4 regions of the Paenibacillus sp. FSL R7-269 genome follow, and region 1 is predicted to be linked to each of the others. Evidence: riboswitches for the same ligand, from Rfam matches in the RefSeq annotation. Region 1 holds a riboswitch; each other region holds the start of a gene.

The links. Region 1 has a riboswitch for thiamine pyrophosphate ahead of C162_RS32635 (ABC transporter substrate-binding protein). Riboswitches for the same ligand answer to the same signal wherever they lie in the genome.
Region 2: linked by a shared signal. The riboswitch ahead of thiC (phosphomethylpyrimidine synthase ThiC) and the one ahead of C162_RS32635 (ABC transporter substrate-binding protein) in region 1 are both predicted to bind thiamine pyrophosphate.
Region 3: linked by a shared signal. The riboswitch ahead of C162_RS11175 (ABC transporter ATP-binding protein) and the one ahead of C162_RS32635 (ABC transporter substrate-binding protein) in region 1 are both predicted to bind thiamine pyrophosphate.
Region 4: linked by a shared signal. The riboswitch ahead of C162_RS17265 (thiamine phosphate synthase) and the one ahead of C162_RS32635 (ABC transporter substrate-binding protein) in region 1 are both predicted to bind thiamine pyrophosphate.

The regions. Positions count from the first base shown of each region.
Region 1 is NZ_ASPS01000144.1:8,186-13,417, reverse strand. It holds gene C162_RS32650 (pyridoxamine 5'-phosphate oxidase family protein) at 1-419, opposite strand, end outside; gene C162_RS32645 (MFS transporter) at 579-1,757, shown strand; gene C162_RS32640 (hypothetical protein) at 1,806-3,257, shown strand; TPP riboswitch at 3,330-3,440, shown strand; gene C162_RS32635 (ABC transporter substrate-binding protein) at 3,590-4,663, shown strand; gene C162_RS32630 (thiamine-binding protein) at 4,716-5,009, shown strand; gene C162_RS32625 (ABC transporter permease) at 5,006-5,232, shown strand, end outside.
Region 2 is NZ_ASPS01000001.1:19,174-24,405, reverse strand. It holds gene C162_RS00155 (DUF438 domain-containing protein) at 1-975, opposite strand, end outside; gene C162_RS00150 (DUF1858 domain-containing protein) at 990-1,217, opposite strand; gene thiC (phosphomethylpyrimidine synthase ThiC) at 1,386-3,080, opposite strand; TPP riboswitch at 3,232-3,338, opposite strand; gene trxB (thioredoxin-disulfide reductase) at 3,388-4,341, opposite strand; gene C162_RS00135 (tetratricopeptide repeat protein) at 4,388-5,232, opposite strand, start outside.
Region 3 is NZ_ASPS01000021.1:121,444-126,675, reverse strand. It holds gene C162_RS11185 (ABC transporter substrate-binding protein) at 1-200, opposite strand, end outside; gene C162_RS11180 (ABC transporter permease) at 197-973, opposite strand; gene C162_RS11175 (ABC transporter ATP-binding protein) at 954-1,724, opposite strand; TPP riboswitch at 1,857-1,959, opposite strand; gene C162_RS34305 (TetR/AcrR family transcriptional regulator) at 2,026-2,682, opposite strand; gene C162_RS11165 (DHA2 family efflux MFS transporter permease subunit) at 2,865-4,385, shown strand; gene C162_RS11160 (amino acid ABC transporter substrate-binding protein) at 4,655-5,232, shown strand, end outside.
Region 4 is NZ_ASPS01000035.1:7,546-12,777, reverse strand. It holds gene thiH (2-iminoacetate synthase ThiH) at 1-421, opposite strand, end outside; gene C162_RS17275 (thiazole synthase) at 451-1,215, opposite strand; gene thiS (sulfur carrier protein ThiS) at 1,246-1,449, opposite strand; gene C162_RS17265 (thiamine phosphate synthase) at 1,489-2,112, opposite strand; TPP riboswitch at 2,242-2,344, opposite strand; gene C162_RS17260 (SDR family oxidoreductase) at 2,499-3,371, opposite strand; gene C162_RS17255 (amidohydrolase family protein) at 3,663-4,826, shown strand; gene C162_RS17250 (GNAT family N-acetyltransferase) at 4,842-5,232, shown strand, end outside.

The DNA.
Region 1 (5,232 bases):
TAAGACTGCCATACCCCATGCTCGCCGTTCTTGCCCATATATTCAATCCGTGAAGGTGACAGCTCAAGAATGACATAATCGGGATCATCCGGTCCCTTGAACCATTTCTCCAGGGACTCATTCCATACCTTAGAGCGCAAGCTATCATCCTTCGTCACAGCAACCGTAGCTTCAATCTCCAGTACTTCCTTGCCGCCGCCCTGTTCATAACCAAGCAGCAGACAAGCATTCGGATTATCCTGAAGCTCTTCTACCTTATGAGTCTTGCGGCTCGTTGCGAGATAGATGGACAGCCCGTCATGAAATACCGCCATGTATCGCACCTTAGGCTTGTTACCGGCCTCAATCGTGCCGAAGGAACCGAACCTGTTCTCGTCCAGCACCTGTATGATTGTTTTCTCCAGCTCTTTGTTGTCCATTGACGTCACAGCTCCCTTCAAATTCATGTGAATATAAGTTTATATATTCACGTCCGCGGTTTGGATTTATGATTAACCTGTGCCTAATATAGTGTACCCTTCCCGTTCATTCTGAATCCCGCCATCTGCTCATAAATTGATTCATAAGGAGTCTTATCCTTGAAAAAACTAATCTGGATCGGCTGTCTCTCCTATTTCGTAATCGGCCTTGCCCATGTCGTCCTGGGCTCCATTCTGCCAGTGCTGCTCCAGCATTATGACCGCAGCTACAGTGCAGGGGGCGAGCTGATCTTCAGCCAATTCGCGGGCTTCCTGGCCGGCGTACTGGTCTCGCCGCTGCTGAACCGGCGGTTCGGCAAGCGCGGCGGCATTATGATTGCCACCGGCCTGCTGCTGTGCGCCGAGATTGCTTATGCCTTCCTCCCGCCCTGGGGCTGGATGTACGTAATTGCCGTAGCCGCAGGGTTCGGCTTCGGGATGATCGAAGCCGTCATCGGCACGATTATTATAGCCGCAGTCACCGAAGGAACAGCAGTTGCCATGAGCCGGCTGGAGGTGCTGTTCGGTGTCGGGGCGCTGCTCATGCCGCTGGCGGCCAGTCCGCTGATTGCCGCAGGGCAGTGGCGGCTGGCCTTCCTGATCGTTGCAGCCTTCTCCCTCCTCTCGCTGCTCTTCTGGGCGAAGAGCAGATTCGGCCCGCTGGACAGCGCGCTGGATGAGCGGCCTGCCCGCCCTGACCGCGCTGCGGCAGCGGGAACCGCCAGAAGATTATCCTTGCCCTACAAAGGCAAGCAGTGGGTCGTGCTTGGCTTGTTCATTCTGTTCTTCTTCCTCTATGTAGGCACCGAGATGAGCCTGGTGAATTTCATGCCGGCGATCTTCATCGCGAAGCTGGGCATGAGCGAGGCCACGGCTGCGCTCACGGTGACCTTCTTCTGGCTTGCTATGTCGGCAGGCAGACTGTTCGCCGGTGTCATTGCCGAGAAGATTTCCTACCGTATCTATGTGCTCGTCAGCTGCTTTGCCGCTTTGCTGCTGCTTATCATTTTCCCGTTCGCCGGTCACCGGCTTGCCGCCTTTGCGATCATTCTGCTGCTTGGCCTGTTCATGTCCGGCATCTTCTCGATCGCGCTGGTCTTCTCCAGCAAGCTCCTGCCCGGCGCAGAAGAATCGACGCCCAGCATTATGATCGCCTCCGGCGGAATTGGCGGCGCGGTGCTGCCGCTGCTGACCGGCTGGTCCATGGATCATCTGCAGATCGCCCAGACCTCGGGACTTTTGGCCGCTTTTGCCGCACTGTTATTCGTGCTGAGCGTGACAGCCTGGAGAATCGGGTAATTATAGCTGACAAGGTCCATATTCTGTGAATAAGGATGGAACCCACACATGGCTGAACTGCATTCTGAGCCCACTCTGCATACCGCCTTGCTGCAATTCATTTTCCCCTTTTCAATTAAGGCGGAAGTCGATCAAGAGCTGATTGAGAGTCTGCAGGAGGATGGATTTACGCGTTTTTTTCTGGAGAACAAGGAACTGGAGCATGCTTATTACGGGGAGAATCACTGTGTATCCCATGAGAAAATGGAGCGAAGCTATCTTCCGTTTGCCGCCCATGTCTTGTTTCCGCGTGAGAAGGACAAGGATTCCTTTCGCCGCTTTTCCCGGGCCAATGATCTGCTGTGCGGGCTGCAAATGCCCTTTCGGACGGTTCCCTTCCGCGTGCTCTCGACCGATGTGTTCCTCTGCCCGTTCGAGCTGGGCTTCCTGACGGTAAGAGTGGCTATTGAGGAGGAGAACCTCCCCTTCAGCATGGTGCTGGAATTCGCCGACCGGTTCCGCAATCTGGAGGATGTCAGTGTTCAGGATGAGCATACTTTCATTCATTGTCATAAGAAGTCTTTTGCCCGGGTGGAGGATTTCGTGTTCAGGCATCTGGCAGCGGGGCTTGAGCCGTATCTCGATCCTGCGGAGACGAATGGCAATTATTTCGAGACCCTGCCCTTCTTCGTCGATGAACGGATGCTGGTGCAGGCCTTCTACGGCGTTAATCTCCAGGAGGATGAGGAAGAGATCAGTGTTGAAATGCTCTACCGGGCCTCCCAGGTGGACGGTCTGAACATTGACGGCACCCCCTACATGAGTGCGAGTGATCCGGACTATATCAAGCAGTACACCCGGGAGCATTGCTATAGCCGCTGGGGGCCGGACACCTATTATATGACCAATGAGCAGACCTTCTGCTGCGTGAGCCGGGCTACGCCTGCGATTGCCGCAGGCCTGATCAGCCAGATGTACGGCGAGTATTATTACGGAATGCTGCTGAGTATTTTTCATAAAATCGTACTGCTGAAGCTCGCCAACCTCCACTCCCGACTGCGCATCAACCACGATAACGACGAGATCGAGAATCTGATCTTCCTGATCAACAAATTCTCGGCCAAATTCTACTTCCTGGAGCTGATTTCGCAGTCGCAGGGGCGTGAGATTTTTTTTCAGCTGCGTAAGGTGTATGGCAATGATGCCTTGTTCGATGAGGTGAAAATGACCCTGAATGACCTATTCCAGTATCAGGACAAATTCCAGGCCAAACGGCGGGATACGCTCCTGATGGTGCTCACGGTATTTACGGTCATCAGCGGAATCTACGGGATGAATCAGGTAATCGAGGATCTGAAGGGCCAGATCGACTGGAGCAAAATGCTGGAGTACTCCGCGTTCGAGTATCTCGCTCTGTTCCTGACCTTCTCGGGGATCACCGTCAGTGTCGGCTTAACGCTGAGAGAGCTCTGGAACGGTATCCGCAGCCGCCGCAAGAAGCGGCATTATACGAGGGATTAAGATACAGAGGGTGGACAACGGCGAAGCTGCCGTCTATAATACACCGTAAGAACATAGCAATACCCGTGAACTTTATAGAACCAGGGGTGCTGGAATTGGCCGGCTGAGATTGTATCCCACAAGATACTGACCCTTATACCTGATCTGGATAATGCCAGCGTAGGAATCTTCATTCGGCACAGTGCCTTAAGCAGTACTGAAGCTGAAGTCCCCTCACGCAAGTCACTGGCGTCCCGATCATCGGGACGCTTTTTTGATTCTAAGGATGTACAGGAATAAGGTTTCTGTAAGCTCTGAAGACTAGGGGTTGCTGGAAGGAGAGAGAAAGAGAAATGGGAGTCAAAAAAACAGTCACACTACTGCTCAGCTCCATGCTGCTGCTCACTGTAGCGGGATGTGGCGGCGGGAACAACAGCGGGAATGCGGGAGCCAGCGCCCCTGCTGCCGGGAACAGCACGGCTGCACCTGATGCAACCGCAGCCGCACCCACGGATGCACCTAAGGTGCTGACCCCGGTCAAGATTGCCCTGGACTGGACGCCGAACACCAATCATACCGGCCTGTATGCCGCCAAGGAGCTGGGCTATTACGCGGAGGAAGGTCTTGACGTGCAGATTGTACAGCCTGGCGCTGCCGGATCTGATACGATGGTCACTTCCGGTGAAGCCCAGTTCGGCATCAGTGCCCAAGAGGCGCTGACCCTGGCCCGTCTGCAGGATGTACCGCTGGTGTCGATCGCTGCAATCATTCAGCATAATACCTCCGGTTTCGCGGCTCCGAAGGACCGCAACATTAAGACGCCGAAGGATTTCGAAGGCAAAACCTACGGAGGCTGGGGCTCCCCTGCGGAGCAGGCTGCCATGAAAGCCATCATGGACCCCGAAGGCGGGGATGTCTCCAAGGTGAAGCTGGTGAATATCGGTGAAGCGGACTTTTTCACAGCCGTGAAGCGGGATATTGACTTCGCCTGGATCTTCTATGCCTGGACCGGCGTAGAAGCCGAGCTGCGCGGGGAGCCGCTGGATATGCTGTATCTGAAGGATTACGCTCCGCAGCTCGATTACTACACCCCGGTGCTGACCACCAGCGAGAAGGAGATCGCCGAGCATCCTGAAGTGGTGAAGGCCTTCCTTAAGGCTACGTCCAAGGGATATCAGTACGCTATCGATAACCCGGAAGAAGCCGCGACGGTCCTGTCGGATGCTGTACCTGATCTGGACCCCAAGCTGGTGCTGGCCAGCCAGAAATGGCTTAGCCCGAAATACAAGGACGACGCCCCGCGCTGGGGTGAGCAGAAGCTTGAGATCTGGAAGAATTACGCCGACTGGATGTACGGCCTGAAGCTGCTGGATAAGCCGCTGGATGCGGAGAGTACGTTTACGAATGAATTTTTGCCGGAATCATAATGAACCCGCATGGCGGGAATCTTATACTTAACTTGGAGAGGAAGGATTCATCATGGCTAATACATTGCTGAGCATTCAGGTCATTCCGAAGACACCGAACAACGAGGATTCTATCCCATACGTGGACAAGGCCATTGAGGTCATTCAGAAGTCAGGCGTGAAGCATCAGGTGAATCCGCTGGAGACCACGATGGAAGGTGAGCTGTCCGATCTGTTGGATATTGTGCGTGACATGCATGAGGCGCTGATCGCTTCCGGCAGTCCGAGTGTGATCTCACAGATCAAGATCGCCCATAATCCGGGCGGCATCAGCATGGATAAGCTGACGGAGAAATACCGGCCGTGAGAAGCACCTGGAAGCTAGTGTGGCCGCCCCTTGTGGCGGTCCTCTTTTTTGTCGGGATATGGCAGCTATCGGTCATGGTGTTCGACATCCCGGCTTACCAGCTGCCCAGCCCTGCGGATATCGCGCGTGAGTCGAAGAACAACGCCTCCGGGATCTGGGAGCACACCGCTGCTACGCTGCGGCTGACCCTGATCGGCTTCCCTGTCGGCACAGGCATTGGCCT
Region 2 (5,232 bases), on a different contig from region 1:
CGAGAAGTAGCGGACGACATCGTTCTCATCGATAAAGGTGAGATCCACCGGCAGATGATTCATCAGCGTCTCAAGCTGGTGGAGCGACAACAGCCCGGTCTCGAACCGGATGAAGCCCTGGGGGGACAGACCTTCCCCTTCTTCCGCCGGAACATCAGCGCCCTCAGGCTCCGCCGCACGTTCCGGTACCCATTCCTGATCCGGCGCAGTCAGGCAGAAGCCGATTTCATCGCTTTCGCGGGCGATTTTGACCCACTCATCCTCAGTCAGCTTATCCAGCGCCATCGGTAGCAGAATATTCTCTTCCTTGAAGATCATTTCATTGACTTCCTTAATAATCTCTTCAAGTGCGGCTGTAATCTGCCCGCTGTCCCCGTTATAGGCGCTAAGCGCCTTCTTGGCTTCCTTGATCATATTGCGGATTCCGTCATCGACTCCCCACATTACCTTCGTAGGACCGTATATACCGTACTTCTCCAGGTAAGGGAACAGGAGATTCTCCTTGCGGCTGTAGTGCTTGTCGAGATCCAGCAGCAGACTCAGGTCCTCCAGCAGTTTGAAAATAATCTCATCGCTGGCGTTCTTCTTGAACTTATCCGCATGCAGCTCCAGCCGGAAGTTGACCAGACGCTCGATCTCGCGGTTCTCCAGCTTGAACGTATGCACGGGATGACCGGGCTGCTCCTCGGGCTTAGAAGAACGGTGAATTTGTTCAATCGAGCCTTTGAAAATCGCCGTATGCACGGAGCAGAGGCGCTGTACTTCCTCTACCGGAATGCCTTCCTCGGTCATTAGGGAGTGCTCCATGGCGGAGATTTCCTCCACCGTAACATCGCCTACCGCCTCTTCAAATCGTGCCTTAACCTCCTCCACGCTTTTGCCCGCATGCAGCTCCTTGATGATCTCTCTCAGCATAGCCTGGCGGCGTGTCTGTTCCGGAATATCGACCTCGCGGTTATTAATCAGTTCGCTCATCGTAATCTCTCCTTCTATTCTATAATCTCGAAACCATGCTGCTGAAAGGCCAGCCGAACGGTTTCTAGCTCTATTTTCTTTAATTTCATTCCTTTGGACAGGGTCATGAATCGTCCTGCAGTCTGCAGCATTCCAGGCTTTGCAATATCACGAAAACCCAGCTCCACCATGATCTCAACAATTTCCGGGTGCCTAGTTACCAGCTCAAAGACCGATTCATCCAGCTTCAACGCTTTGCTCATCCTTTTGCACACCTCACTAATGAGAATTCTTCTCAGGCAATAGCTTAGCATAGGGTACAGAGGTGAATTGTGATTGTAATCACTAACTATAAAAAGACTATCCCCGCAAGCCTTTCAGCTTGGGAGATAGCCTGAGAATGTTACGATTCCGCTGTATTAGCAGCTAAGTTAGAGTGATTTGCTCCATCTATGGGAATTACGGATATCATGCGAAATCCACATGCTGCAGAACTTAGGACCACACATCGAACAGAAATGCGCCTGCTTCGCCCCCTCCGCCGGCAGGGTCTCGTCATGATACGCGAGCGCTCTTTCCGGGTCGAGGGAAAGATGGAACTGGTCGCGCCAGCGGAACTCGAACCGCGCCTTGGACAGCGCATCGTCACGGTCCTGCGCTCCCGGATGTCCCTTGGCAAGGTCTGCAGCATGTGCAGCAATTTTGTAGGTAATGACGCCTTCGCGCACATCATTCTTGTCAGGCAGGCCTAAATGCTCCTTAGGGGTAACGTAACACAGCATCGCCGTGCCGAGCCCCCCGATCATCGCGGCTCCGATGGCCGAAGTGATGTGATCATAGCCGGGTGCAATATCCGTAGTCAGCGGCCCAAGCGTATAGAAAGGAGCTTCCCGGCAAATCTCAAGCTGCTTGTCCATATTCTCCTTAATCTTGTGCAGCGGCACATGCCCCGGACCTTCAACCATGACCTGAACATCGTGCTTCCAGGCTAGTAGGGTCAGTTCTCCCAGCGTCTCCAGCTCGGCGAACTGAGCTTCGTCATTGGCGTCGGCGATTGAGCCGGGACGCAGGCCATCCCCAAGTGAGAAGGCCACATCATACGTCTTCATAATCTCACATATATCTTCGAAGTGTGTGTACAGGAAGTTCTCCTGCTGATGAGCCAGGCACCAGGCGGCCATAATCGATCCGCCCCGGGATACGATGCCAGTCATTCTCCGGGCAGTCAGCGGAATATAGCGCCGCAGCACCCCTGCATGAATGGTGAAGTAATCCACTCCCTGCTCCGCCTGTTCAATCAACGTGTCACGATAGAGCTCCCAGGTTAAGTCCTCGGCAATGCCGTTCACCTTCTCCAGCGCCTGGTATAAGGGCACTGTACCGACCGGCACAGGAGAATTGCGGATAATCCACTCCCGGGTGGTATGGATCTTGGAACCGGTGGAGAGATCCATAATGGTGTCAGCCCCCCAGCGGGTCGCCCACCGCATCTTCTCCACTTCCTCTTCTATAGAAGAAGTGACCGCAGAATTTCCGATGTTCGCATTGATCTTCACCAGGAAGCTACGGCCGATAATCATCGGCTCACTCTCCGGGTGATTTATATTGGCCGGGATAATGGCACGGCCCGCTGCCACTTCATCCCGTACGAACTCCGGCCGGGTATTCTCGCGGATCGCAATATACTCCATTTCCGGCGTTATAATCCCTTGCCTTGCATAATGTAGTTGAGTTACATTACCGCCTGTATAGGCCCGCTGGGGATTCCTGCGCAGTCCTGGACAAGCTTCGGCGGCAGCCCCTTGTCTGCGGATTCCGTTATCCTCCGGCTGGACGGCTCTTCCGGTGTATTCCTCCGAATCGCCACGCTCCGCAATCCAGCTTGAACGGTGCGGCGGCAGCCCCCTCCGAATGTCAGTCTCTTCCGCGGCATCCGTGTAAATACCGCTTGTGTCATAGACACGCAGCGGAGCATTCTCCTCTTCCCCGGCAACGCCTTCGGTTCTGCTAAGGCTGATCTCACGCATCGGAACTTGGATATCCGGGCGTGAGCCCTCCACATACACTTTACGGCTTGCGGGGAATCCGGAAAGATCCACCTCTTCGTTTTTACCCATTCCTGTCATTTCAATCTCCTCCTCTTCGCTCTGTACACTCATCAGATAAGAGGTCACGCAGCAGATTGAGCTGAAGAATCTATAGATTCCTGCAAGTCAAAAAGCCGCTCCACCTGGAGCGGCTTTATTAAAGAAACAGCCAAATAAGACTGTACTCAAAAAAGGTCCGACTCCACTTTCCTACGCTGGTATGATCCAGATCAGGTTCAAGGGTCCGGAAATTCAATTTTCCCGTCTCAGCCTATTCAGGCTCCCCTAGTGGGTATCTTATCTAATTAAGTACATTTTACCTGTGCGGGTAATTGTTGTAAACCCGTTATTTGTCCAGCGATTCGCTCCAGTCGTGCACAATTGTGCCTTCCAGGAACTTCTCGGCATCCATAGCGGCCATACAGCCGGTTCCCGCTGCCGATATCGCTTGGCGGTAACGGGTGTCCTGCACATCGCCGCAGGCGAATACACCCGGGATGTTGGTCTCGGTGGTACCCGGATTCACCACGATATAGCCATTAGCATCCGTATTGATCTGCCCGCCCAAGAAGGCTGTGTTCGGTGTGTGTCCAATCGCTACGAACACACCGTCTGCCTCTACCAGCTCTGTCAGACCTGTCTCATTATTAAGCACCGTAAGACCCTTCACTCCGGTCTCTCCTACCGTTACTTCTACCGGTGTGCGGTTCAAGGCCCAGGTTACCTTGCTGTTGTCACGCGCCCGGTCCTGCATGATCTTCGAGGCCCGCAGCTCGGGACGGCGGTGAACCAGCGTTACGCTGGAAGCAAAACGGGTCAGGAAGCTGGCTTCCTCCATGGCAGAGTCACCTCCGCCGACGACGACAATCTTTTTATTACGGAAAAAGAAGCCGTCACAGGTCGCACAGGTGCTGACCCCACGGCCCACATTCTCCTGCTCGCCCGGGATGCCCAGATATCTTGCAGAGGCCCCGGTTGAAATAATGACTGACTCCGCTTCCAGTACACCCATTCCGTCCACTGTTACCTTGAACGGACGCTGTGAGAAGTCCACCGACTCCACCCAGCCGTTCTTGAATTCAGCGCCGAAGCGTTCTGCCTGCTTGCGCATATTGTCCATCAGGTCCGGACCCAGAATCCCTTCAGGGAAGCCTGGAAAGTTCTCCACTTCTGTTGTCGTTGTCAGTTGTCCCCCAGGCTGCAAGCCTTCAATTACCAGCGGGCTCAGGTTCGCACGCGCCAGATAAATGGCAGCAGTCAGCCCGGCCGGGCCTGTTCCGATTACAATCGTTTTGTACATTACATTGGCCTCCTTACAAGTAGATGTTCTTACAACAGCAATTGCTTCAAATACGGGTAGTGGACGGCGTTAAGCCGCCGGTTCCGGGCAGTATCCCCTTGGGTCCGGGAGCAGCCGCAGGCTCCTGCTCTTCACCCGGCGAGCTGCCGGCTTCATTCAGGTTCTCCCCGATCAGCCGCTGGAGGCTGAACAATGCTGCCTCCTGCAGGCGGTCCTCCTGCAGCGGCTCCTGCTCCAGAACTCCGCGCAGCACCTCTGACATCTCCTCGTCCTCAATCCAGCGAAGCGCCTCGGTCACCTGGAGCTTCGTAGCGGAATCGCCGTAGCGCAGCGCCCAGAAGAACGAGGCGCGCAGCAGCGGATTATTCCGCACTTCTTCAGTGAACCTGCCTGTATTGCCCTTCCACTGCTTCAGCTGCTCCTGGAAGGGCAGCTGATAATTATAGCTGACAGTAGGCATAGGATGTCCTTCTGCACGGGCCTGCTGGAGCTGGGACAGGAAGAACGCAGGGACAGCGGAAGCTGGGTCCAGCTTGGCTGCCTGTCTCCAGCAGCGCAGCGCCTCATCAAGTCTTCCGCTATTGCTTGCCGCCGCTGCACAATAATGATACAGCCCGGCGTCTCCGGCGACCTCCTCGTCCTTCAGCAGACGGCGGAAATGGCTGTAAGCGGCGGTGTGCCGGCCCAGGATACCCATGGTTGTGGCCATTTTGAATACATGCTCCTGATGGAACGGCACCGTTGCTTCAAGCATCCCCAGCAGCGTCTCAAGCTGCCCCTTGTCCCCTGCATACTGCAGGAAGATGGCCATATTGCACAGAGCGTGCAGATTGCCAGGGTCCTGCTTGAGCACTTCATTCAGACATTCCTTCGCCTTGGCGAACCGGCCCA
Region 3 (5,232 bases), on a different contig from region 1:
TGGGCTGCGCCTTCAGCTCCAGTCCCGGCCCCAGCCTCAGAAGTGGCAGTAGTACCAGTTGAAGAGCCGGAGGCCGCGGGACTATTCGTATTGGCGCAGCCTGCCAGTACAGGCAGCATACAGAGGAGCAATGCGGACAGCAGCATGGCTGGCCTTGAAATTGCATTGTGCAGATAACGGGTATAGCGGATAGTAGTCATGAATAACGTCCTCTTTTCTTCAAAATAATCTTCTCCAGCGCGGCGACTGCCAGAAACAGCAGGATACCGAGTACGGATAATAAGACAACAGCAGCGAACATCTTGGCGCTCTGCAGATTCCCTGCCATTCTGCGGCTGAAATAGCCCAGCCCTTGGCTGCCCCCAAGCCATTCCCCAATCGTTGCACCGATCACACAGTACACAGCCGACAGCTTCAGTCCGGAGAAAAAAGAAGGCAAGGCCAGCGGAACGCCCACCTTCCCGAGAATCTGCCAACGGTTCGCGCCGTACGTAAGCAGCAGCTCCCGGTAGGCGTCCGTGTTCTTAGACAAGCCGTCATAGGTGCCGATGACCACCGGGAAGAAAGCGGTCAGGAAGACAACGGCGACCTTGCTCCACAAGGTGTAGCCGAACCACATGATGAACAGAGGCGAGAGGGCGATCAGCGGAACCGTCTGGCTGATAATCAGCAGCGGGTACAGCGCCTTGGCCAGCGGACTGAACAGGTGCATGGCGATGCCCAGCAGGCTGCCGCAGACCACAGAAATTGCGAAGCCTGTGAGCACCTCAAGCAGTGTAGCAGGCAGATGTACCGCGAATAACAAGCGGCGTTCCTCCAGCACAGCCATGCAGATCGCAGACGGAGCCGGAAGGATGAAGGGAGGAACCAGGCCCAGCCGGGCTACTGACTCCCAGACCGCAAACGCCAGCAGGGCGAGCAGGGCCGCCGGACCGTAATGCTGGAGCAATCTTCTAAGAGCGGCGGTTCTCATATAACTTCAGCTCCAATTCCTGGCGCAGGGCGGCGAACTGCGGTTCATAGTGCAGACTGTGATGACGCGGACGAGGGAGACCGGCTGAGAATTCCTGTATCCCGCCGTCCTCTCGGCCAGTCATTAGATAGATTCTGTCACTGAGCAAGAGCGCCTCCTCCAAGTCATGGGTGATGAATAGCACCGTCTTGTCTAGCTCCGCCCATAACTCCAGCAGCCAACGCTGCAGCGAACGCTTCGTAATGGCATCGAGCGCCCCGAACGGCTCATCGAGCAGCAGCAGGTCATTCCCGGCCGCCACAGTGCGGAGGACCGCCACACGTTGGCGCATCCCGCCGGACAGCTCCTGCGGATAAGCCCCTTCGGTCTCGTCAAGGCCGAAACGGTGTAGCAGGGTACGGATCTCGGCAATAGCGGCTGCTTTGGGACGGCTGCGCTTAAGCTCCCAGGGCAACAGACAATTGTCCAATACGGTGCGCCAAGGCAGGAGGAGATCCTGCTGCGGCATGTAGGCCACGCTACCCAGTCTTTTCGCTGCTGTTGCTGAATCAGCTCCGTTAAGCGTGATCCTGCCGCTGCCCGGCTCCAGCAGACCGGCGATGATTTTGAACAAAGTGCTTTTGCCGCATCCGCTTCCGCCTACGATAGAAATGAATTCGCCGCGCTTCACATCCATGGATAGCCCTGAGAATACGGGTGTCCGGGACGAACCGGTCCCGAAGACATAGGACAGATTGCTAATATTGATCATAAGACTATGTACGAAGCCTCCTTGGAATTGGTATAGATACTGTACGGAGCACAAAAAAGCCCCATTCATTCCCGGAGGCAATGAATGGGGCGGAAGGTACAGTCAGCTGAGGCCCTGTGACGGGAACCACTGATACATTCTGCTCCACTTCCCTCCGCTGGTATGATCCAGATCAGGTTCAAAGGGTCCGGAGCTTAAGCTCCGTCTCAGTCGGCCGACTCCCCTAGTGAATAATGTTGCTATTGAATTCGTAATTGCTACTTAATATACCACAAATTCCCCTCTTGTAAAGGGCAGGCGGTCAGCGCTTCGCCAGACCGGTCACGAACAAAGTGACGATGCCTCGGGAGATGTCCAGCTTGGAGGCGTGGTGCCGCTTCTGCTCATACAGGTACAGATCGGGACTGAGGACAGAGATTAGGGCTGTGGCTGCAAAGGCCGGATCAATGTCAATAATCTCACCACCTGCCGCAGCGCGCTCTAGCAGCTCTGTCATCATCACCCCCAGCCGCTGAAAAAAAGGATGCTCAAACTGGGTCAGCTGCTTCTTGCCGGTGAACTCGGCTTTGATCATATTCAACAGCTCGGCATATTGTTCAATGAAATCGGCAATCTGCTCAATGCTGCTCTGCAGCTGAGCGAGCGCCGGGGCTTCACCGGCACTGGCAGCGACCTGCTGCTCCAGCCCGGACAGGAATTGATCTGCGCTGCCCTTCAGCAGGGCAGAACAGATCTCACCCTTGTCCGTAAAACGGCGGTACAGGGAGCCTTGCCCTATGCCTGCCCGCTTGGCAATGCTGTACATGCTGACCGCCTCGAGTCCGCTCTCGGTGAACAACTGGCGGGCAGCTTCAAGAATCCGCTGGACATAAGGATCGGCGGACACGGGCGGAGCGGATTCTATGGCTTGCGGAGCTGACGGATGGAGCTGCGCAGCATCGGTGTCTGGCTTGTTCATGAGAACCCCTTTCAGAAATAAATCAGTGATTTACAGAAAAATAAATAAAAGAATTGACACCACGGACAATTGTCCGTAGACTATGAATTGCACTAACGGACAGTTGTCCGTTCACTCATTATATAGAACAATCTGCCCGCAGGTCAATGTAGAACGCGGACAGCTTTAGGAGGAGAAGAGACATGGATCAGACCTTGAAGCAGGAAGCCGATTTCCGGCTGTCCAGTATTCTGGTTCCGCTGCTGGCTATTATTGCAGGAGTATTTATGGTTGTGCTGGACAGTACGGCGATGAATGTAACTTTGTCCAGGCTGGTGGTGGATTTCAAGACGGATCTGCATACGCTGCAGTGGGTAGTTACCGGATATATGCTGGCTCAAGCTTCAGTTATTCCGCTGTCAGGCTGGCTGTCTGACCGGTTCGGAGCCAAGACAGTCTTCCTGACGGCGGTTATTGTGTTCACGATAGGCTCGATTCTGTGCGCTACACCAAGCAGCGCCGAATGGCTGATTGTTTTCCGGGTCATTCAGGGACTGGGCGGCGGCTGTGTGCTCCCTGTCGGGATGGCCTATGTGTACAGACTGGCTCCCAAAAGCAAGGTTGGCGTAGTCATGGGCATTATGGGCATTCCCGTCCTGTTCGCACCGGCTATTGGTCCGGTATTGTCGGGCTGGCTGGTTGAATATCATTCCTGGCGCTGGATCTTCCTCATTAATATTCCGATTGGCATCATTGCTGTGCTGATTGGCCTGCGCAAGCTGCCGAATGCTGCGAAGAACAGCGTGCCCGGCATGGATAAGCTAGGTATGGTTCTTGGCCCGCTGGCCTTTGCTTCGTTAACCTACGGGGTTAGCCAGGGCGCGCAGAGCTGGACCTCTGAGAAAACGCTGATCGGATTGCTGCTGGGCGCTGTGGCGCTAATCGCTTTTATCATCGCAGAGCTGCGCTCCAAGACACCGCTGCTGGAGCTGCGGATTCTGAAATCCGTAGATTTCACGACAGGAATCATCGTGCAGTGGATTGCCCAATTCGGCTTATATGGCGCGTTATTCCTGCTCCCGCAATTTCTGCAGCAGGCCCGCGGCTTCGGCGCATTTGATACCGGTCTGACGCTGCTGCCGCAAGCGATCGCTTCCGGGCTGATGATGCCGATTGCCGGGATACTGTTCGACCGGATCGGTGTGCGCTGGCTTGTGGTCTGCGGTCTCAGTCTGGTCTCCGGCGCGTTATTCCAGTATTCGCATGTAGATCTTACCACACAGAGCCGGGACCTGATCCTTCCGCTGATCATGTGCGGGGCAGGAATGGGCATGATGATGATGCCAATGAACACGCATCTGCTCAATAAGGCACCCAGCCATCTGGTGAACCGGGTAACCTCGCTGACGAACTCGATGCAGCAGGTAATTACTTCGCTGGCCGTCTCGACGCTGGTTACGATTCTGACCGCAAGAACAACTGCGCGCGGCATAGAGATGCAGGAAGCGGCGGCAGCTGCCGGGAAAAGTACCGCAGGCGCTTCACAGCAAGCGTTGCTGCTGGCTAAGCAAACCGTATTATCGCAGGGCTTCGCAGATACGTTCCACATTATGATGTTTGTCGCGCTTGGCGGTGCGGTCCTTGGACTGCTGCTGCGCCGGGGCCGCCATTCCGGAACTGAACGTTCTAAGGAACAGGCAGCACCAGAAATCATGCACGTATAGTAATGCCCATATAGAAGCAGAGCTTATGTAGTCCATAGAGCAGCGATTCTCCTTTTCTCGGAGAGTCGCTTTTTGTATTGATTTCTCTTCTGGATATCCTGATGCAGGAACAGAAATTGGGGCAAGCTAAGCTATTGAAAATCAATACAATACAAATCCGATGAATATAATCGGAAAAAGTTGTTGACGCAGGTAACACCCCGGTGTTACGATTCTTTTTGCCGGTAAACACGGTGCTTGCAGAGAAGATACGAGAGGGGATTCATCGAATGAAAAAACTAAGTCTAACTATTATGCTGCTCCTGACCATGGTCACGGCTGCGGCTTGCGGAAGCAACAATACGGACAAGACAGCAACGGGCGGCAATACCGGGGCTGAACCCACATCTGCTGCTACAGAGGGTGCAGCTTCCGGGGAGCAGAACAGCCTTGAGGCCGTCAAAGCCAGCGGCAAGCTGCGCATCGGAACCGAAGGAACCTATGCACCGTTCACCTTCCATGATGCAGACGGCAAGCTGACGGGCTTCGATGTCGAGATCGCCGAAGAAGTGACCAAGCGCCTGGGTGTGAAGCCGGAGTTCATCGAGACACAGTGGGACGGGATTTTTGCCGGGATGGATGCGAAGCGCTTCGATGTGATCTTCAATGAAGTCTCCATTACCGATGAGCGTAAAGTGAAATATGATTTCTCCGATCCGTATATTGTCTCCAAGGCTGTGCTGATCGTCCCCGAGGATAATCAGGATATTAAGACCTTCGCTGATCTCAAGGGTAAAAAAGCCGGCCAGTCGCTCACCAGCAACCTCGGCAAAATCGCCACAGACAACGGTGCTGAGATCGTATCCAC
Region 4 (5,232 bases), on a different contig from region 1:
TCACATAACCGGCCGGACTATCCCTCCGGGATTCTCCGGTCAGGATCAGAATGTGGCGCAGGCCCGTGGCTGCGATGGTCTCTGCTTCCCGGGCGACCTCCTCCAGCGTCAGTTTTTTGCGCGGAAAATCATACATAGAACTGAAGCTGCAATACGTGCAGTGATTCACGCAAAAATCTGCAAGATACATCGGGGTAAACAGCTGCATCACATGGCCGAAATGCGTACGCGTTAACCGGTGCGCCTTCTGCGCCATCTCCTCCAGATAAGGCTCCGCTGCCGGTGACAACAAGGCCATTAGCCCTTCTTCATCCACCTGCTCTGCACGAAGCGCGCGCTTCACATCCTCTGCCGTATACCGGCTCCATAGCGTCCCGTAAGGAAGCTGTTCCAACCGGGTCATCGTCTCATAAAAGCTCATAGCCGTTCCTCTCCTCCCTAATCCATCTGTCAGGCCAAGAACCCGGTCAACGGTGAAGAGGCTGCCGCCGTCTCCTCCACAGGCCCCAGTCCGGCGAGATAAGCTTTGCGCCCTGCGGATACCGCTTCACGAAAAGCTTCTGCCATCAGCAGCGGATCTGAGGCGGTAGCAATCGCTGTATTAAGCAGGACCGCTGCGGCCCCCATCTCCATCGCCTCAGCCGCCTCGGATGGTCTGCCGATTCCGGCATCCACGATCACCGGCAGATCCATCTCGGAGATCAGAATCCGGATCAGCTCCTTGGTCTGCAGCCCGCGGTTGGACCCGATCGGCGCTCCCAGCGGCATTACGGCTGCGGCCCCCGCTGCCTTCAGCCGCAGAGCGGCGGACAGATCAGGACTCATGTACGGAAGCACCACGAAGCCCTCTGCTGCAAGGATCTCGGTCGCCCGGATGGTCTCCATGTTATCCGGCAGCAAATATTTCTGGTCGTTGATGACCTCAATCTTCACCCAGTTCCCCAGTCCCGCCGATCTCGCCAGCCGGGCAATCCGTACTGCTTCCTCTGCGGTGCGCGCACCAGAGGTATTAGGCAGTAAGGTCATATGGGAAGGAATATGGCTGACAATATTGTCACTGCTCTCCGGGTCCACCCGGCGCAGGGCAACGGTAATGACCTGTGAGCCTGATCGCGTAATCACCTTGGGAATGAGGGTGTTACGGCTGTATTTTCCGGTGCCAATGAACAGTCTGCTGGTTAGAGTCACTCCGCCAATCATCAATGGATCTTGCATATTAACGCCTCCTGGGGTAAGTCTTCGTGTTTAGCCTCCGCCTACAAAATGAACCAGCTCCACCCGGTCCCCTTCGCTGAGCAGTGTGTCTCCGTAAGCCTCTCTGCCGGCAAGCTCACCGTTCAGCTCGACAATCACCAGCTTACCGGCCCACTCAGGCCGGGCCAGCAGATCCGCCAGTGTCCGGCAGCTCTCTTCGAACCTCTGTGGCATCCCGTTAACGGTCACAATCATGCCTGTTCACCTCCTGCTGTGCCCTCTACTTGATCCATATCATGCATTACAAGACTGCTCTGCCGCCCTGTGAACCGCTTCCCTGTAGGCCAAGGCCGCTCCCATCGGGTCTGGAGCTCCGCAGATTCCCGACATGACAGCAATGCCAGCCGCCCCTTGGGCCAGCACCGCTCCGGCATTGCCCGGGGTAATCCCTCCGAGCGCAATCAGCGGTATGCGGCACCAGCGGACAGCCTCTGCCAGCTGCTCCAGTCCCCGTGCCTGCTGTCCGGGCTTGCAAGCCGTAGGGAACACATGCCCGTAGAGGCAGAAGTCTGCTCCCTGCCTTCCAGCCTCCGCCGCCACTTCCGGCGAGTGTACCGATCTGCCGATCCGCAGGCCCGGTGCAAGGCCGCGTACTGCGGCTGGCGGAAGGCTATGCCAGGCTAACTGTACACCTCCTGCCCCGGCGGCCAGGGCAACATCGATCCGGTCATTAATGACCAGCTTCGAAGGCGGCACCCCGGCCTGAAGCATCTGCTGCGCTGCCGCCAGCAGTTCCCGGGCGGACATGGCTTTTTCCCGGAGATGGATATAATCCACCATAGAATGCACCGCCACGGCCCATTCAGCCAGCGCTTCAGGCTGCAGCCGCCCGTCCGAGACCGCATGAATCTCGTACAATACCCTTCTCCTCCTGTCTGTTCCAGCTCAATCTACACCACAACACAACACAAAAAAGACCGCTCCCCGTAAAGGAAGCAGTCTGGAATAGAAGCTGGAATACCGGTACTCACCGTGTACCCCCGCTGCAATATTCGTTCTCCACTTCCCTACGCTGGTATAAACCAGATCAGGTTCAAAGGGTCCGGACAACTACGCCCGTCTCAGCCTTGCGGCACCCCTAGTGATCGTTCTATGCTATTGTTTGGCCTTGCTTTTTGTATATTAGCATATTATTCCTGTCAGGGCTATACCTGCCTCGTCTCTCGTCTCACAAAAGCCAGCCTCCCGGCTGGCTTCTCCACATTTGCTAAGCAAATAGTGTATTAGTATGGTCACGCTGCTTCTTATCCGTTGACAACCTCGCCGCCGTTCACATGCATCACCTGTCCGCTCACATAGGAGGAATCGTCCGAGGCCAGGTATACATAAGCCGGTGCCAGCTCTTCAGGCTGTCCCGGGCGCTTCATCGGCTGGGTGCCGCCGAACTCACTGACCTTCTTCGCGTCAAAGGTGGACGGAATCAGCGGGGTCCAGATTGGTCCGGGCGCTACCGCATTCACGCGGATGCCCTTATCGGCCAGATTCATCGACAGCGAACGGGTGAAGCTGAGAATCGCTCCCTTGGTGGACGAATAGTCCAGCAGCTGCGGGCTGCCGCGATACGCCGTGATGGAGGTGGTGTTAATGATCGTAGAGCCTTTTGTAAGATGAGGCATGGCTGCTTTGGTCAGATAGAACATGGAGAAAATATTCGTCCGGAACGTACGCTCCAGCTGCTCCGCTGAGATGTCCTCAATATGGTCCTGCGGATGCTGCTCCGCCGCATTGTTGATCAGGATGTCGAGCTTACCGAGTCCTTCAACGGTTTGACGAATCAGGCTTTGACAGAAGCATTCGTCCCCGATGTCCCCGGCGATCAGAATGCATTTTCTGCCCTCTTGTTCCACCTGGCGCTTGGTCTCTTCCGCATCCTCATGCTCGTTCAAATAGGAGATTACCACATCCGCGCCCTCCTTGGCAAAATGAACGGCAACCGCACGCCCGATCCCGCTATCGCCTCCCGTAATGAGCGCGGCCTTGCCCAGCAGCTTGCCTGCTGCCTTGTACGCCGGTGTCTCAAACTCCGGGAGCGGGTTCATCTCACTCTCAATTCCGGGGCGTTGATCCTGTACCTGCGGCGGCAGGGTTTTAACAGGTTGTTTGTTAGTGTCTGGCATAATCCATTCTCCTTTCGCTATCCACAGTAATGTTGATTGATCATGTTAGCATGGCTTAAGGTCTGGTGTTTATGCATCAGGCAGTGTGCCTGCTTGGCTGTACGTTATGTTACTTACCACACCTGGCAGCCGCCCAAACAGCCAATCTTCATTCACCGGCACCTATAGCGGAACGATAGTCCGGTAAGCAACGAACGTTTCCAAAAAGAATATTATCTATATCCGCCAGGGGGAATGTCCTATACTTTGTGAGGAACGACAACTACCTTTAACTGAAGGGACGCTACTATCATGGGGAATGAGCGCATCTTGCTGACGAACGGAACTGTAATCGATGGAACCGGACGGCCGCCGCTGCATCATACAAGCATTGAGATTGTTAATGGCCGCTTCGGCACCATAACACAACATAGTAATATTCACGGGAGAACCGGGTATGACTCCGCAACAACAGTGATCGACCTAGAGGGTCTGTTCATTGTGCCGGGGTTTATTCACACCCATGCCCATACCAGCTTCAAGTACATACAGAATAAGCCGCTGCACGGATATCATACGGAATATTTGGCCGCGTGCCTTGCAGAAGGAATGACTACGATCCGCGATGAAGGAATGACTACGGCAGCATCGATTGACGATGTAGTCACTCAGACGCAGCAATTGGAGAGCGGTGCTTTTCCCAGAATTCTTACATCCGGCAAGGTATTCACTGCTCCAGGCGGTTACGGTGGTCAGGAGCCTATCGGGGTAGGGAGTGCGGATGAGGCGCGGCTTAAGGTCCGTGAAGTCTTGGGACAAGGAATACATTTCATCAAAACAGCGCTGGAAGACGGCTACGATTCCGCCACCGCCGGACTCCCCCAGCTGAATCAGGAGATTCTCGAAGCGATCTGCCAGGAGGCCCGAAGCATGGGCGCTTACGTATCTGCTCATGTTACAAGTGCACGCAATCTTCAGATTCTGGTGGATGCAGGGATCAGTGATGCTGCGCATATGGTCTACGACCGGCTGGACGATCAACTGATCCGGCAAATGGTGAGCGTGAGCATCCGTATCGTCCCCACGCTCACCGTACTCCAGATGTTCCAGGACAAATTCGGTGCGCCGCTGCTGGAGCAAGGGCTGGATAATGTCCGGAGATTTATTCAGGCAGGCGGGGAGATTGGACTGGGGGATGATTTTATCGAAGAAGCTCCTCCGTGGTACAGAGCCGGTATGCCGTGGAAGGAGATCCAGCTGTTAGGCCAAGCCGGCCTCTCCCCGATGCAGATTATTATGGCCGCCACTTCATCCGGTGCCAAGATCTGTAGGCTGGATCATGAACTCGGTACCATTGAGACAGGCAAGAGGGCCGATCTGTTGGTCGTCGGGGGAGATCCGCTGGCGGATATTAACAACCTGCGTCAGGTCAACTGGGTAATGAAAGACGGCAAGATCGTATCGAAGTCATACTAACAGGAGGTTTACAAAATGAATGCAAGAATCATACTATCTCCTGTCACCCCGGACGATATCGATTTCATCACAGATCTGGAAACTAACAACTCGCTCTGGCCCTTCGAGGATATGATTCCAACCGACAAGGAGGCAGTCCGGAAGACTGTGGAGGAACGAATCCATAGCGATTGGCACAAACAATTCGTGATCCGGCTCGCCTCCCCGGAAGCAACCCCTGTAGGGGAAGTGCATATACACTGGTATGTAAAAGAGCGCGAGAGCTGGGAGCTGGGCTACAGCCTTTTCCCTGAATACCGGGGGCAAGGCTACTGCACTGAAGCAGCGCAGCTGGCCTTGAAGCTTGCTTTTGAAGAATGGAAGGCCCACAGAGTCGTGGCTATGTGCAATGAATACAATACCTCAT